3 regions of the Paenibacillus sp. J31R109 genome follow, and region 2 is predicted to be linked to each of the others. Evidence: riboswitches for the same ligand, from Rfam matches in the RefSeq annotation. Region 2 holds a riboswitch; each other region holds the start of a gene.

Region 1 (4,343 bases), on a different contig from region 2:
ACGATTTCTACCAGCTTCTGCAATCTCTCGTCTGGTACTTCTACTACCCCAACATTCGGATCGATCGTACAGAACGGATAATTCGCAGATTCTGCCCCCGCCTGTGTAATTGCATTAAACAATGTCGATTTTCCTACGTTCGGTAGACCGACGATACCTGCTTTCAAAGCCATTGTCGTTACAACTCCTTAATTTTCGAAGATCATCCTTCTTATTATATAGTACTTGGAGGGCAAAAAAAAGCCTGCAAGCTATTGATTAGCTCCAGACTTTTTTTCCAATGCTTTTTTGTACTCTTCATCCCGCTTCTGTTCGAAGTAGGTTTGGATCTGATTTCGCAGAATAAAACCGCGCAGCGCATTGCTTTGTTCCGCAGGAACGCTCTCGAAGCTAGCTCCGTAGTAGTAGCTGCCCTCTTGCTTTTCTTTCCTTATAATTTCCAACATACAAGGCATTTCGAAGCCTAAATCGAGCTGTACTTGTAACTGACATTTTTTATGTAGAATGGCATCAATCATGGAACTATCGTTAATCGTGAAACCAAGTCCATTCATCGAAATATTTTTTATTGAAATCTCAATGGCTTGTTCAAGCTGATACTGTTCTTTCTGTTGGATATTCTGAAACCCAAAAATTTGTCCTATGTTTTTCACATTCACCCGCGGGAACTCCCGTTTCTCCGAAAACTTCTTTCGATTCTCCGGGGGATTAATCACAATGAGCGAACCAGGCTCTCTAGCCACGACTGTCGTATCAAGAACAAAAAGACCCGATTTGGTGTATAGCGTCATTTTGGCCTTATCCCCAAGTTGAAACACTTCATATTCCGGCAACTCGATCTCCATGATATCGCCTTGTGCATAGGTAAGGATACCTGTAGACACAAAATCATCCTTCGCTAAAACAGCCCTAGAATCGATTAATACTTCCGCGTCAAATCCTTCTTTGCTCCCATACCGTTTCAAAGTATCCTGATTCATCGCCATGCTCACCTTCACCTCTCCCTCTATCGGACGAATGGATTCCACAGCACAATTCCGCACAAAATAGACTGCTCCTCTTCAATATGAAAGGGAACAGCCTATACCTTAATCAAAAAAAAGCATCGATTTTCGGTAACCAGGCTGTCATAGTTCCTTAGAACCGTAGACCCTCAGCTTTGCGTCCTTGCTTTTCAACAAGTTTGCTATTGTCGAACCCTGCTATGCTATTCAATTTAGTCTTTGTTTATGGTCTAAAAGACCCACTATTACCACCATTATACGTAGCCTGGATATTTCTTTCAACTAAAATCCTTGCATGGGCGATGTTTTTATTGTATGAATGTGTAGTGGAATGAATATCCACAGGTTTATAAGTTATCCACATTGTTATCCACAGCTTGTTAACAACGAATATCTGTTCGGATTTTTATGCACATGTGGATAAACTATTATTGCGAGGTGTCCCCCTGTGGATCAACATATCCCCTGGATGCAAGAAGCGATTGGCGAGGCGCTTAAAGCTGAAGCCATCCGTGAAGTACCGATAGGCGCAGTCGTCGTCTATCAAGGTCAAATCATAGGCCGCGGTTATAATTTACGCGAAACCACCCTAGATCCTCTCGCACATGCAGAGATGATTGCTATTAAACAAGCGAGCGAGCATCTGCAAGCCTGGCGCCTTCTCGACTGCCAGCTCTATGTGACGCTGGAACCTTGTCCGATGTGCGCAGGTGCCATCGTGCAAGCACGAATACCGCAGGTGATTTACGGAACAGTGGATCCGAAGGCTGGCTGCGCTGGGACGTTGATGAACTTACTGCAGGAGGACCGATTCAATCATCGTGTCGATGTGGTTAGTGGCGTTTTGCAAGAGGAATGTTCAACGATGTTAACGCAGTTCTTTCGAAAATTACGGGGAAAAGCGTAGGCGTTCAGCCGTTTGAAGTGTGTCCTGGCTGTAAGGCCTCGGCTAACTCTACCAGCTTGCTCATCGTATTCCAATTTCGCGTCGTCGTGCGATCGCCAAGTTTCTGAATGTTGCTCGCCAGCTTCGAATCCAACACACTTTGCCGAAACAGAAAATATATTGTGCAGCCCTGTATCTGAAACTCATCGACTTCACTCTGTCCCTTGGATAAGATGTCGGTGAATGTCGGCGGGGCTTCTTCCGTTAGTACGGAAATTTGAATGCTCTCCCCTTCGGACAAGTCATCTGCGTCATAAGGACAATTCCCTACAAGTTCAGCTAGCTCCGCTGCGGTGCGCAAAATAACGGGTAGGCGCTACGCCAGCCGCATCGCTAATTGCTTTTTCAATACGTGGTCTTAGTGACTCACTTGGCTCCTCCGATTGAAACAACACATTGCCACTTTGCAAATACGTCTGTATGTGTGCTAATCCTATGGCCTCTAGTGTCTTTTTCAAGTCGGCCATTTTGATCTTATTTTTGCCTCCTACATTAATCCCGCGCAGAAAACCTACGTAAACCGTCATTGTGACATGCCTCCCTTACTTCAATTGTATGGAACGTATGAGGAAGAAGATGATCGTGCCAAACAGTATCAACAGGATGAAGCCTAACCCCCATAAATTTAGCTCCGCATTGCCTTCTTTTGCACTCTGTATAATAGACCACTCAATAAACATAAACAGAATGAGGATTATCGTCTTCATACTATGGATGAGCAAACGCGCATTCTGGTATTGCCCTCGGGCATTCTGAGCGGTAATAGCAGTTAGATAATTGTACACGTGAGGGACCTTGCTTAAGAGCGTCAAGCCAACATAGATGATAACTCCAATAAGCGGTACGGCCATTAGGCTCATTTTGTTCCCCCAGCCATCGATCTCCCCTTTCCCGTTAAAATGCATCGGAATTCGCTCGGGCATATCGCGCCACTCGTAGGCAACATATGCGATCATACTTATGATTACGAGCAAAGAAATGACATCAAGTATAGTTTCAACTTTGGATCTGCCGAGTTGGATCACGGGACGTTGCTCCATACAACACCTACTTTCTATTAGGTTAACAACAGATTACGGTAGTGCTATTTATTTCTTTACCCACTATGTACATTCCTTACTCATACGAAACCTCCTGCTTGCACATGGGTTAAAATGGGTTGCACTTCAAAAACATCTCGTGTTAGAATGACGATACTATGCGCCCGTAGCTCAGCAGGATAGAGCAACAGTTTCCTAAACTGTAGGTCGTACGTTCGAATCGTATCGGGCGCGTATCGTTTTTCTCACAAAGCAAACATACTTTAAAAAGGGATTTCAACTTAGGTTGGCAATCCCTTTCTTTGTTTTGGATTCATAATCGAAAGGAGTCCTCACTCCGATGACAACTCGCGCTATCTCATCTTACCGGATCCCGCTCTTCTGCGCGGTCACGATGCTTTTCTGGATGTCCATGTACACCAGCGTTCCGATCATGGCGCCTTATGTAGAGTTCCTTGGGGGAAGCCACCAGTTAGCAGGTTGGATTGTAGGTATGTACGGCATCTCGCAGATGCTGCTCCGCATACCCGTAGGCATTATGTCGGATCGTTTTCATAAAAGAAGACTGTTCATTACCTTCGGCCTTCTCTTCACTGCCATTACCGGAATTGGGCTGTGGTTCACGCACGATTTTACTTGGATTCTAATCCTCCGCGCACTCGCAGGGGCAGCCGCAGCGACATGGGTTGATTTTACAGTGCTATTCACGAGCTATTACAAGCATGAAGAATCAACGAAGGCGATTGGCACCATCTCCTTTTTCAACTCACTCGGTCAGGTGCTTGGTATCCTAAGTGCCGGCTGGGCAGCAGACAAGCTGGGGTGGGAATCGGTATTTATCTTAGGTGCAGTACTGGGCCTCCTTGGCATGATCGGCTCATTCTTCCTCATTGAAAAAGTCGAGAAAGACGCTCCGAAAATTACGTTACGCGGCATTGGCGACGTGGCGACAGATCGTACGCTCCTCTTCGTGTCGTTGCTTGCCATTCTATCGCAGGTATTGATTTTTGCTACGGTTTTCGGCTTTACACCGGTCTATGCCATGCAGCTCGGAGCAGACAAATTCTCGCTCTCCTTGTTGTCCTTATTTGCTAACGTTCCTGTTGCGCTAGCCTCCTTGTTCGGGGGACGACGATGGGCGATCCGTTATGGAGAGAAGCGCATGGTTGTAGTTGGCTTTCTGCTCATGGGGATATTCACCTTTACGGTTCCGTTCACTCATCATCTCTGGCTGCTTATGGTCACGCAAGCATTGGCAGGCTTTGGTCGCGGACTTTCATTTACATTACTCATGGGCATGAGCATTAAGCATATGCCTGCGGATAAGCGCGCAACAGCCATGGGCTTCTTCCA
Region 2 (4,343 bases):
TGTCTAACTCCTGCCAGGTTATCGTTCTGACACCAGGAATCTGTTTCGATGATGAGCGTGATATATTAATAAGTTCGTGACCTTGTTCTAACCAGTAAGTTATTAAGCGTTTTCCAATAAAACCGCTGCCACCTGTAATCGCTATTTTCATCGCTAACACCTCCATATCGCCATTATAAAACGTACACCCAATAAATACCATCTGTCAGCATATGCTTTGAAAAAGTGGAAATTCCCAGTGCGAAATTACGACACAATCTGCGCTTTTCGTGTATAATTGAAATTCGGCGTCAATTAATTAACCCTTGGGTAATTCGTATGTCAGCGAGAGGAGTCATCGTCTATGAATCGTATACGTTATTTTCTGCAATCCTATCATCCTATCGTACATACGTTACTCTTAGGTACGGTCATGGCCCGGGCTGCGTCCTCCATGAGTTTACCTTTCCTAGCCATTTATTTGGCCAAGCATTCAGATATGAGCCCAGGGCTCATTGGAATTGTCATTGGTATGGGCGCTTTAGCTGGTACATTCGGCGGGTTTGTCGGTGGCACCTTGTCTGACCGTTTTGGACGACGGGTGATCATGCTCGCGGCACTCTTTGGTTGGGGAGTCGTATTCCTGGGGTTCGGCGTTGTGAAATTACCAGTCCTATTTATGCTGCTTAATATGTTAAATGGTCTTTGCCGCTCGTTCTATGAGCCTGTGTCGCAAGCCTTAATGGCAGATCTTACAGAGCTATCTAAGAGGCGGCAGGTGTTTTCACTTCGGTACATGGCCATTAACATCGGTGTGGCCGTAGGTCCATTGCTGGGAGCCTTCTTTGCAACAATGAATGGTGCTTTGCCTTTCTTGCTAACGGGTATTATCTATTTAATTTATGGCATCACATTGTACGCTCTACTTATCAAGTTCGGCATTAAGAAAATTGAAGGCGAGAAGAAAGCGATTGTGACTTTCAGTTCTGCATGGGGAGTCATTCGTAAGGATGTGACCTTCCGTCTGTACATTGTCGGGGGCATTATTGGGGCAATTGGCTACTCTCAAGTGATGGTCACGTTGTCGCAGTACCTGCAGAGGGACTTTGCTGATGGTGTCAAAATGTTTGCCATTCTCATGAGCGCCAATGCCATTGTCGTTATTGTTATGCAGATACCGCTTGGGAAATGGGCGGAGAAGTATTCGCCATTAACAGCGATTGTCGTAGGGAATCTAATGTTCGCTTTAGGGGATATCGGTTTTGCTTTCTCACACACACTCATTTGGCTCATTATTTCAATGGCTATATTCACATTTGGTGAAATTCTCAATTATCCAGCAGCGAACATGTTAATCGATAAGCTTGCGCCGGAAAATATGCGAGGAACTTACTACGGTGCTCAAACGTTAACGAACCTCGGTCATTTTATGGGGCCATGGATTGGCGGCTTTTTATTGGTGTCCTATGGAGGTCAATCGCTCTTTCTTGCAATCGCAATTTTGTCTTTGGTGGGGTCGATTTTCTATTGGAAAGGCACAAAACGTCAAAATCCGGTAAAAATATCGTCGAAAATGCAAACATTTTGATGGATTTCGTAAAAATAGTTCCTCCGAACTATTCGAATTGGAATCGTCATCCCTTATCCTTGAGAGTATAGGATGTCTAGTGTTATCGCTTCATCTAATCAGTTTCAGTACGTCATCTCGATAAAGGCAAAGCTGGCGAAAGCCAGCGACGCAAAGCTACAGGGGCTTTACTTCTCCTGAAAAGGACAAGCAGCCAGCCAGCCGCCGAACGATTGGGAATTCACATTAGAACCCCTCTAGTCGGTTCACTACGGTGGGGTTTTTTCTCTGTCATAGCGAAGCAAATGAAAACCAATGGAACAAGTTGAACAAAGGAGGCCCTCGCGGCATGAAATCGGAAGAGCAATTGCAGGAGGAACAAAAAGTAACATCATTATGCGGTAACCATGTTGCACGTTTGGTGCCATCCACGGATGGACCTAAGCTCATGATTAACCGAGAAGAATACGCATTGAACGAAGCCTGTTGGGATGTCGAAATGTTTCATGGAAGAAACAATAGCATTCTCATTTTCTACTGGAAAGGCGAAGTTAAGCTGTCCGTGAAAATACCCCCAATGGCTCAAATCGAAGGTTTTTTAACTAGACTATTTCAATGCATGTCCTCCAAATTGAGAGCGGTTCAACCTATCTAGGTGAATCGTTCTTTTTTTATTGAAAAAAGAAAGCAGCTCAATGAAGCGGCGAGTGATTTTCTCATTGTCACATATCGACACTAGCTGATATAATATGATCATCATAATTCGTAGTTCTTAAGAACTATCTCAAAAGGGGATGCATGGCATGAGATTGATCACACGTTCCGATTTCGATGGTTTAGTATGCGCGATGCTCTTCAAACAATTAAACATGGTGGATGAAATGAAGTTCGTCCATCCCAAAGATATGCAGGACGGTCTTATTGAAGTGAATGAGCACGATATTTTGGCCAATGTGCCGTATGTCCCAGGCTGCGGATTATGGTTTGATCATCATACAAGTGAGCTGACACGCTTGGGTGAATCGGTAACGTTTAAAGGGGAAACTCGGATTGCGCCAAGCGCTGCGCGGGTGGTCTATGATTATTATGGTGGTAAAGAAACCTTCGGAGATATCGACGATATTATGCAAGGTGTGGACAAAGCAGACTCTGCACAGTTCAGTAAAGAGGATATTTTGAACCCGAGCGGTTGGGATTTACTTTCTTTTATCATGGATGCTCGTACAGGGCTTGGCCGTTATCGGGATTATCGAATCAGTAATTATCAGTTGATGGAGGACTTAGTTGCGCATTGTGCAACGAAAACCATTAGCGAGATTATGGAGCTGCCAGATGTTCAGGAACGTGTAGCACGTTACCATGAGTTGGATGCTTTGTATAGGGACATGCTGCAGACTTACACACGGGTAGAAGGTAACGTGATCATTACGGACCTTCGTGATGTTGAGACAATCTATCCAGGCAATCGTTTTATGGTTTATGCGCTCTATCCCGAGCAAAACACATCCATTTGGATTGTAGATGGCCGAAACAAACAAAACTGCGTATTCGCTTGTGGTCACAGTATTGTGAATCGCACAGCCCAAACGAATATTGGTGAGTTGATGCTTCACAATGGCGGCGGCGGACATCACGCTGCAGGAACTTGCCAAGTGGCCTATGCGGAAGCAAATGAGGTCTTACATAAAATTGTTGAAACCATGCAAGCAGCAGGGTAGAATAAGTGAACAAGCCGCAGGATGGGTGCAGCCCAGCATGCGGCTTTTCTTCTTTATAGGGAGCATTCAGCGCTGCTCTCAACGCAAAAAAGAGACAGCTAAGACTTATATGCTAAGTCTTAGCTGCCTCTTTTTCATTATGGCGTGCTATCTATCCGATCTACGTGGAGGAAAGGGGCCAAGATATTGGAACAAATTACATTCGATCCGTCCGTTGAACAGCTTGCGCTTCTTATCGGCGCGGCGGTTCATATAATGCTCAAGTTGTGTACTTGGGCTTAGGATAAACAAGCTCCACGACGGCATCGGTCGCGTTAATGCACCGAGCTCACGCAGCGCCAGCTCGACATCCGGTGCTTCACCAAGCCGCTCGCCGTACGGCGGATTGGTGATCAAGCAGCCATAATCGCCACGCGGGCGCGCTTTGGCGATAGGCTCAACCTTCAGCTGGAACTGCTTCGTCAGTCCAGCTGCCTTGGCGGCCGCCTCTGCCACTTCGATGGCAGCAGGATCCATATCGCTGCCGACGATGTGCAGCGGCACGTTGTCTTTCACCGCGTCGAAGGCTTCGTCGCGGGCTTTGTCCCACAGCTTGCGGGGAATGTTCCCCCAAGCTTCACTAGGGAAGCTGCGCCGCAGGCCTGGCGCAATGTTCCAGCCGATCATCGCGGCCTCGATCGGAATCGTACCCGACCCGCAGAACGGGTCGTAGAGCGGCCGCTCTACGCTCCAGCGGCTCAGCAAGATCATAGCTGCCGCCATGGTTTCCTTGAGCGGCGCTTCGGTTACGAGCTTGCGATAGCCGCGCTTGTGCAAGCTAGGTCCGGTCGTGTCAATCGTGAGTGTCGCGATATCGTTCAAAAGCGCGACTTCGATCACGTAGCGTGCCCCGTTCTCAGGGAACCACTCCGTGCCGTATTTAAGCTTCATTTTCTCGACGACAGCTTTCTTGGCGATTCCTTGGCAAGCAGGAACGCTGGACAGCTGTGACTTATGGGAACGACCCTCAACAGGGAACTCGGCATCGTTCGGAATCCAATCTGGCCAAGCAAGAGCTTTGGTGCCTTCGAATAGCTCAT
Region 3 (4,343 bases), on a different contig from region 2:
TTTAATATCAACGTTTTTCTTCTTTAGATGATCAAATAGTATACGCGTTAAAGCGCCAAAGTTAACGTCCGTACCGGAGTCAATTTTGGTTGCCGCGATCGGTTCATTGGATGGACGATCCTTGATAATGAGTGGAATCCATTCCATTAATTTTTTGGGATCCTCAGAGAACTCCATCCCTTTAAACAAGGAGTTTTTCGACATGGCTTCATAGCGTTTTCTTAAAAACGATACATTTTGATTCCCAAGAACCATACTCATATGAGGCAGTGGCATGATAAAGTCCTGAGGATCCTCGATAAGCTTGCCCTTTACAAGATAAGACCAAAACTGCATAGAATGTTGAAACTGTTCATTAATTTGGATTGCTTTACTTATATCTACAGAACCGTCTGGTTTTTCAGACGTGTAGTTAAGCTCGCACAGTGCCGCGTGGCCCGTACCCGCATTATTCCATTCGTTAGAGCTTTCCTCACCAGCATTTTCAAGTTTCTCAAAAACTTTAATTTCCCATTCCGGCACTAATTCTTTCAGAAGTGTACCTAAAGTCGCACTCATGATGCCAGCACCAATCAAAATGACGTCTGTTGTAGTTTGTCTGTTGCTCATTTTTACCATCCTTATACCCTGAAGTTTGCAGAAAAGATAAAGGCGCGCCTGCTTAAGCGTTACAGCAAGCCCGGTCGCGGCCTAATGAGACACCTTTTCCAGATCATTAATAAGCCAAACGAAAATTATTACTTACTATTATATGATAGTTATAAGCCATACGACAAGAAGTGCGTTGAAGAAGTCTTACACTCATGGGCATGAATTCATGTCCTTGTCATAATATGACGAGGCTTTCCAAGGTAGAATGGGGTAGAGGAGAGAACCGATCCAATTATTAGCAATACAAGTATGCCCAAATTCTAATTAAATAATTTTCGCGTCTCAAAAAAATTGCGAATTCCCCTCACTTTTTTGCGATTGCGCTCGTGGTTAACCAGTACTCTTTACCATTATCATTTCCTCCATAAAGTACTTTGCTTACTAACTAGAATACACCCTACTAATGGTAATGTGTATTTTTATGTTTTATTAAATTGATAAATTATTATTATCATCAATAAAACAAAATGAAAGGCATGAAACATTCACCTATGAAAGCCTGCGTCCATGTACCTGATGCCATCCCCTGCCACACCTCAGCTATCGGCTTAGCCACTTCAATCGTGGACTAATCCTTGTATTTTACCTATAAAGTAAATAACTGGGTCGACTTTACCTTTCTTTATCGAATTCGACAAAAGCCCGCAATTATCGCTATATACAGTTAATTTTTCCCTACTCTATAATGGTTAAATAGTAATAGATTTAGTGGGTATTATGCCTGTAAGTACGATCAAATTGAAAAGGCAAATCATCGGAAACGATGAGACGCAAAGCCATGGCCTAACGCATTCCTTACCCGAATGCTATGGTTGACAGGTTGCCGAATAACTAGGGATGATCCTTTATTCGGGATGATCCTTTTTTTATTCTGGGAAATGGGTAGGAGGGTTCTCATGCATCATTCGCAAGCGGAAAGTTATAATTATGTCCTTGTTTTGCTTTCTTTCGTCATTGCGTTGCTCTCGTCTTACACGGCTTTGAATTTAGCTCGGAAAGTGTCCAATTCAGTCGGATGGCACCAGAAAAGTTGGATTCTGTGTAGTGCCCTTGTCATGGGTGTAGGCATATGGTCTATGCATTTCATCGCGATGCTGGCTTATCATTTGCCTAGTGGCATCACGTATCATATATCTATCGTCAGTATCTCTGTTCTTGTGGCGGTCGGTGGGGCGCTGATTGGTCTCCTTGTGGCCTTTCAAGCCGGTTCGATTCGCTCTAGCTTCCTTATTGGGGGTACCATCATGGGACTCGCAATCAGCGGCATGCATTATATCGGTATGGCAGCTCTACAAAATGTGACGATCCAGTACAGACCCCTACCCTTCACACTATCTATTGTAATTGCCATCTTCGCTTCCATCACAGCACTTTATTTCTTTTTTAAACGCAATCATCAGAGACTGTTAACGAGCTCTTTCATTATGGGTGCCGCAATTACTGGCATGCATTATATGGGCATGGTAGCTGCTGACATGTCGTTCCCTACAGAAACTCATTCTCATAGTAGCAATGCGATGAATATGGAATTGGACTTCTACGTTGTAGCTATGTATGTGGCCTTCGGAGCCTTGCTCATCTTTGCAATCAGCTTCATTAGTTCGTTATCCGTTGATCGACGACTAGCCGAACAGATTGCACTCAAAGCTTCAATTTTGGAATCCGCTATCGATTGTATTTTCATGTTTAAATCGCAAGGCTGGATTATTGAATTCAACCCTGCGGCAGAAACGATCTTCGGTTACACGCGCCAAGAAGCGCTGAGACGTACGTTTTTCGATCTTCTCTTCCCGTTCGATCAAAATGGACAAGATGCTGCTTTATTGTATCAACTAATAAGTCAAAAGGCTGATTCCGTCATCGGCAAACGATTTGAAATTACGGCATACCGCGCTGATCGCACAACCTTTCCTGCAGAAATTATCATCACGAATATGATGTATGGTGGAAAAACCATTTTCACAGCCTACCTCCGAGATTTAACTGAAAAAAGAAAATCCGAAGCACTCATACATCAGTTAGCGTACTTCGATCATTTGACTGGATTGCCCAATCGCAATCAATTTAATGAGCAATTCCAACTAGCACTATCCTATGCTCAGCGACATCAGGAAACCTTAGGCGTGTTGTATTTAGATATTTACCGCTTCAAATGGATCAATGACAATTTCGGTCACCTGATTGGAGACCAAACCTTACATAAATTTGCTTCCTTACTTACGAGTTGCTTACCTGAGAAGGGCTCCGCCTTCCGACTTAGCGGGGATGAATTCGTCATCTTACTTCCCCAAGGGAATCAAGTAACCCTCATCGAACAAGCTCAAACCATCATTACCTTGTTAAAAATACCTTTCCGTATGGACATTGGCGATATTTTCGTATCTACAAATTTGGGGATTTCCATGTATCCCAACGATGGAGAAACCTTAGAGCAGTTGCTTAAACATGCCGATCAAGCCATGTATGCCGCCAAAGAGTTAGGTCGAAACAATTATCAATTTTATAAGCCAGGCATACAAATGAAATATTCGCAGCGAACTGGATTTGAACAATATTTGCAAGGATAACCTCCACTTCTGTTTATTCTCCCCCCTTTCAGGGCACGCTAAACCGCATGGTAATGTAAGGGAATTGGGGGAATTGGCATGATCGAACAAATCCGTGCTGAATTGAACAATCCAGCTGACCTATTCTATGACACCCTAGACAACGGCTATATGCCGATGGAAGTGATCTACTTCCCGTCTCTCTGCGATCTTGCTTTAATCAAAAATGGATTGACCGTTCCTTACTCCTATTGCTTTAATCCGGAAGAATTCGAACGGATGCTTAACGCGAATCCAGCCTTTGGGGTAGTGGATCAATCTGATCATTGGACACCTTTGCTGCTTAAAGGGGCTGTCCTTTTTCAAATTGAAGATCAAGTTTATCGATACGATGTACAACGGAAATTTCAGGACAAGCCCGACACCGTTCAGGTCGAAGTCGCGATTCAAGGACCGCAAAGTGCCTTAACTGAAGACTTGGATTTAAATATTAGCCTCGTTCGGATGCGCTATAATGCGCCATCCCTTTGCGTAGAAACGCATACAATTGGTCAAATTTCGAACACGCGCGTTACCGTTCTTTATGACAAAGGTCTGGTCAATGAAGATGTTCTTGGATTATTAAATGAACGGATTTCCAATATACAAATCAAGCTTCTTCAAGCTGCCGGCCAGCTTATGCAATCGCTATCGGGACGGAGACATCGTTTTTTTCCCGTCATTATCCAAACCGAGAGGCCGGATCGTATCGCAGCCATGCTGGAACGCGGCAAAATCGCTCTTCTTCAGGATGGCAGCCGCTTTGGGCTCATTCTTCCGGTACGGCTCTTTGATTTCCTGCATGCCATGGATGATGACTATGAATCCTATTGGATGAGCAAATGCTTACTCATTCTTCGCTATTTGGCTATGTTTTTAACAATTACACTGCCAGCCCTGTATATTGCAATTGTCTCCTATAATCCTGAGGTGCTTCGCGTTCAATTGACACTTTCGATTGCAGGAAGCCGTGTTGTCGTCCCCTATCCGTCCTTTATCGAAGTCTTCATCATGTTGTTCATGATTGAAGCCTTGAACGAGGCTAGCCTCAGGCTGCCACGCTATGTGGGCTCGACCGCAACAACCGTTGGGGGTCTCATTCTGGGG

The links. A riboswitch is a leader RNA that binds a small molecule or an ion and turns the genes downstream of it on or off. The one in region 2 is predicted to bind cyclic di-GMP.
Region 1: linked by a shared signal. The riboswitch ahead of AC58QT_RS27360 (PilZ domain-containing protein) and the one ahead of AC58QT_RS18145 (hypothetical protein) in region 2 are both predicted to bind cyclic di-GMP.
Region 3: linked by a shared signal. The riboswitch ahead of AC58QT_RS28485 (diguanylate cyclase domain-containing protein) and the one ahead of AC58QT_RS18145 (hypothetical protein) in region 2 are both predicted to bind cyclic di-GMP.

Annotation. Positions count from the first base shown of each region.
Region 1 is NZ_JCAUAR010000015.1:13,694-18,036, reverse strand. Features, by position in the region: gene ychF (redox-regulated ATPase YchF) at 1-173, opposite strand, end outside; gene AC58QT_RS27360 (PilZ domain-containing protein) at 252-1,043, opposite strand; cyclic di-GMP riboswitch class I at 1,112-1,198, opposite strand; gene tadA (tRNA adenosine(34) deaminase TadA) at 1,453-1,911, shown strand; gene AC58QT_RS27350 (hypothetical protein) at 1,916-2,251, opposite strand; gene AC58QT_RS27345 (DUF1697 domain-containing protein) at 2,226-2,477, opposite strand; gene AC58QT_RS27340 (DUF1648 domain-containing protein) at 2,493-2,990, opposite strand; tRNA gene AC58QT_RS27335 (tRNA-Arg) at 3,151-3,224, shown strand; gene AC58QT_RS27330 (MFS transporter) at 3,331-4,343, shown strand, end outside.
Region 2 is NZ_JCAUAR010000006.1:286,072-290,414, reverse strand. Features, by position in the region: gene AC58QT_RS18155 (TIGR01777 family oxidoreductase) at 1-151, opposite strand, end outside; gene AC58QT_RS18150 (MDR family MFS transporter) at 344-1,567, shown strand; cyclic di-GMP riboswitch class I at 1,683-1,776, shown strand; gene AC58QT_RS18145 (hypothetical protein) at 1,896-2,201, shown strand; gene AC58QT_RS18140 (exopolyphosphatase) at 2,350-3,264, shown strand; gene AC58QT_RS18135 (THUMP domain-containing class I SAM-dependent RNA methyltransferase) at 3,412-4,343, opposite strand, start outside.
Region 3 is NZ_JCAUAR010000016.1:76,786-81,128, reverse strand. Features, by position in the region: partial or broken gene AC58QT_RS28490 (malate:quinone oxidoreductase) at 1-651, opposite strand, end outside; cyclic di-GMP riboswitch class I at 1,387-1,479, shown strand; gene AC58QT_RS28485 (diguanylate cyclase domain-containing protein) at 1,548-3,218, shown strand; gene AC58QT_RS28480 (spore germination protein) at 3,297-4,343, shown strand, end outside.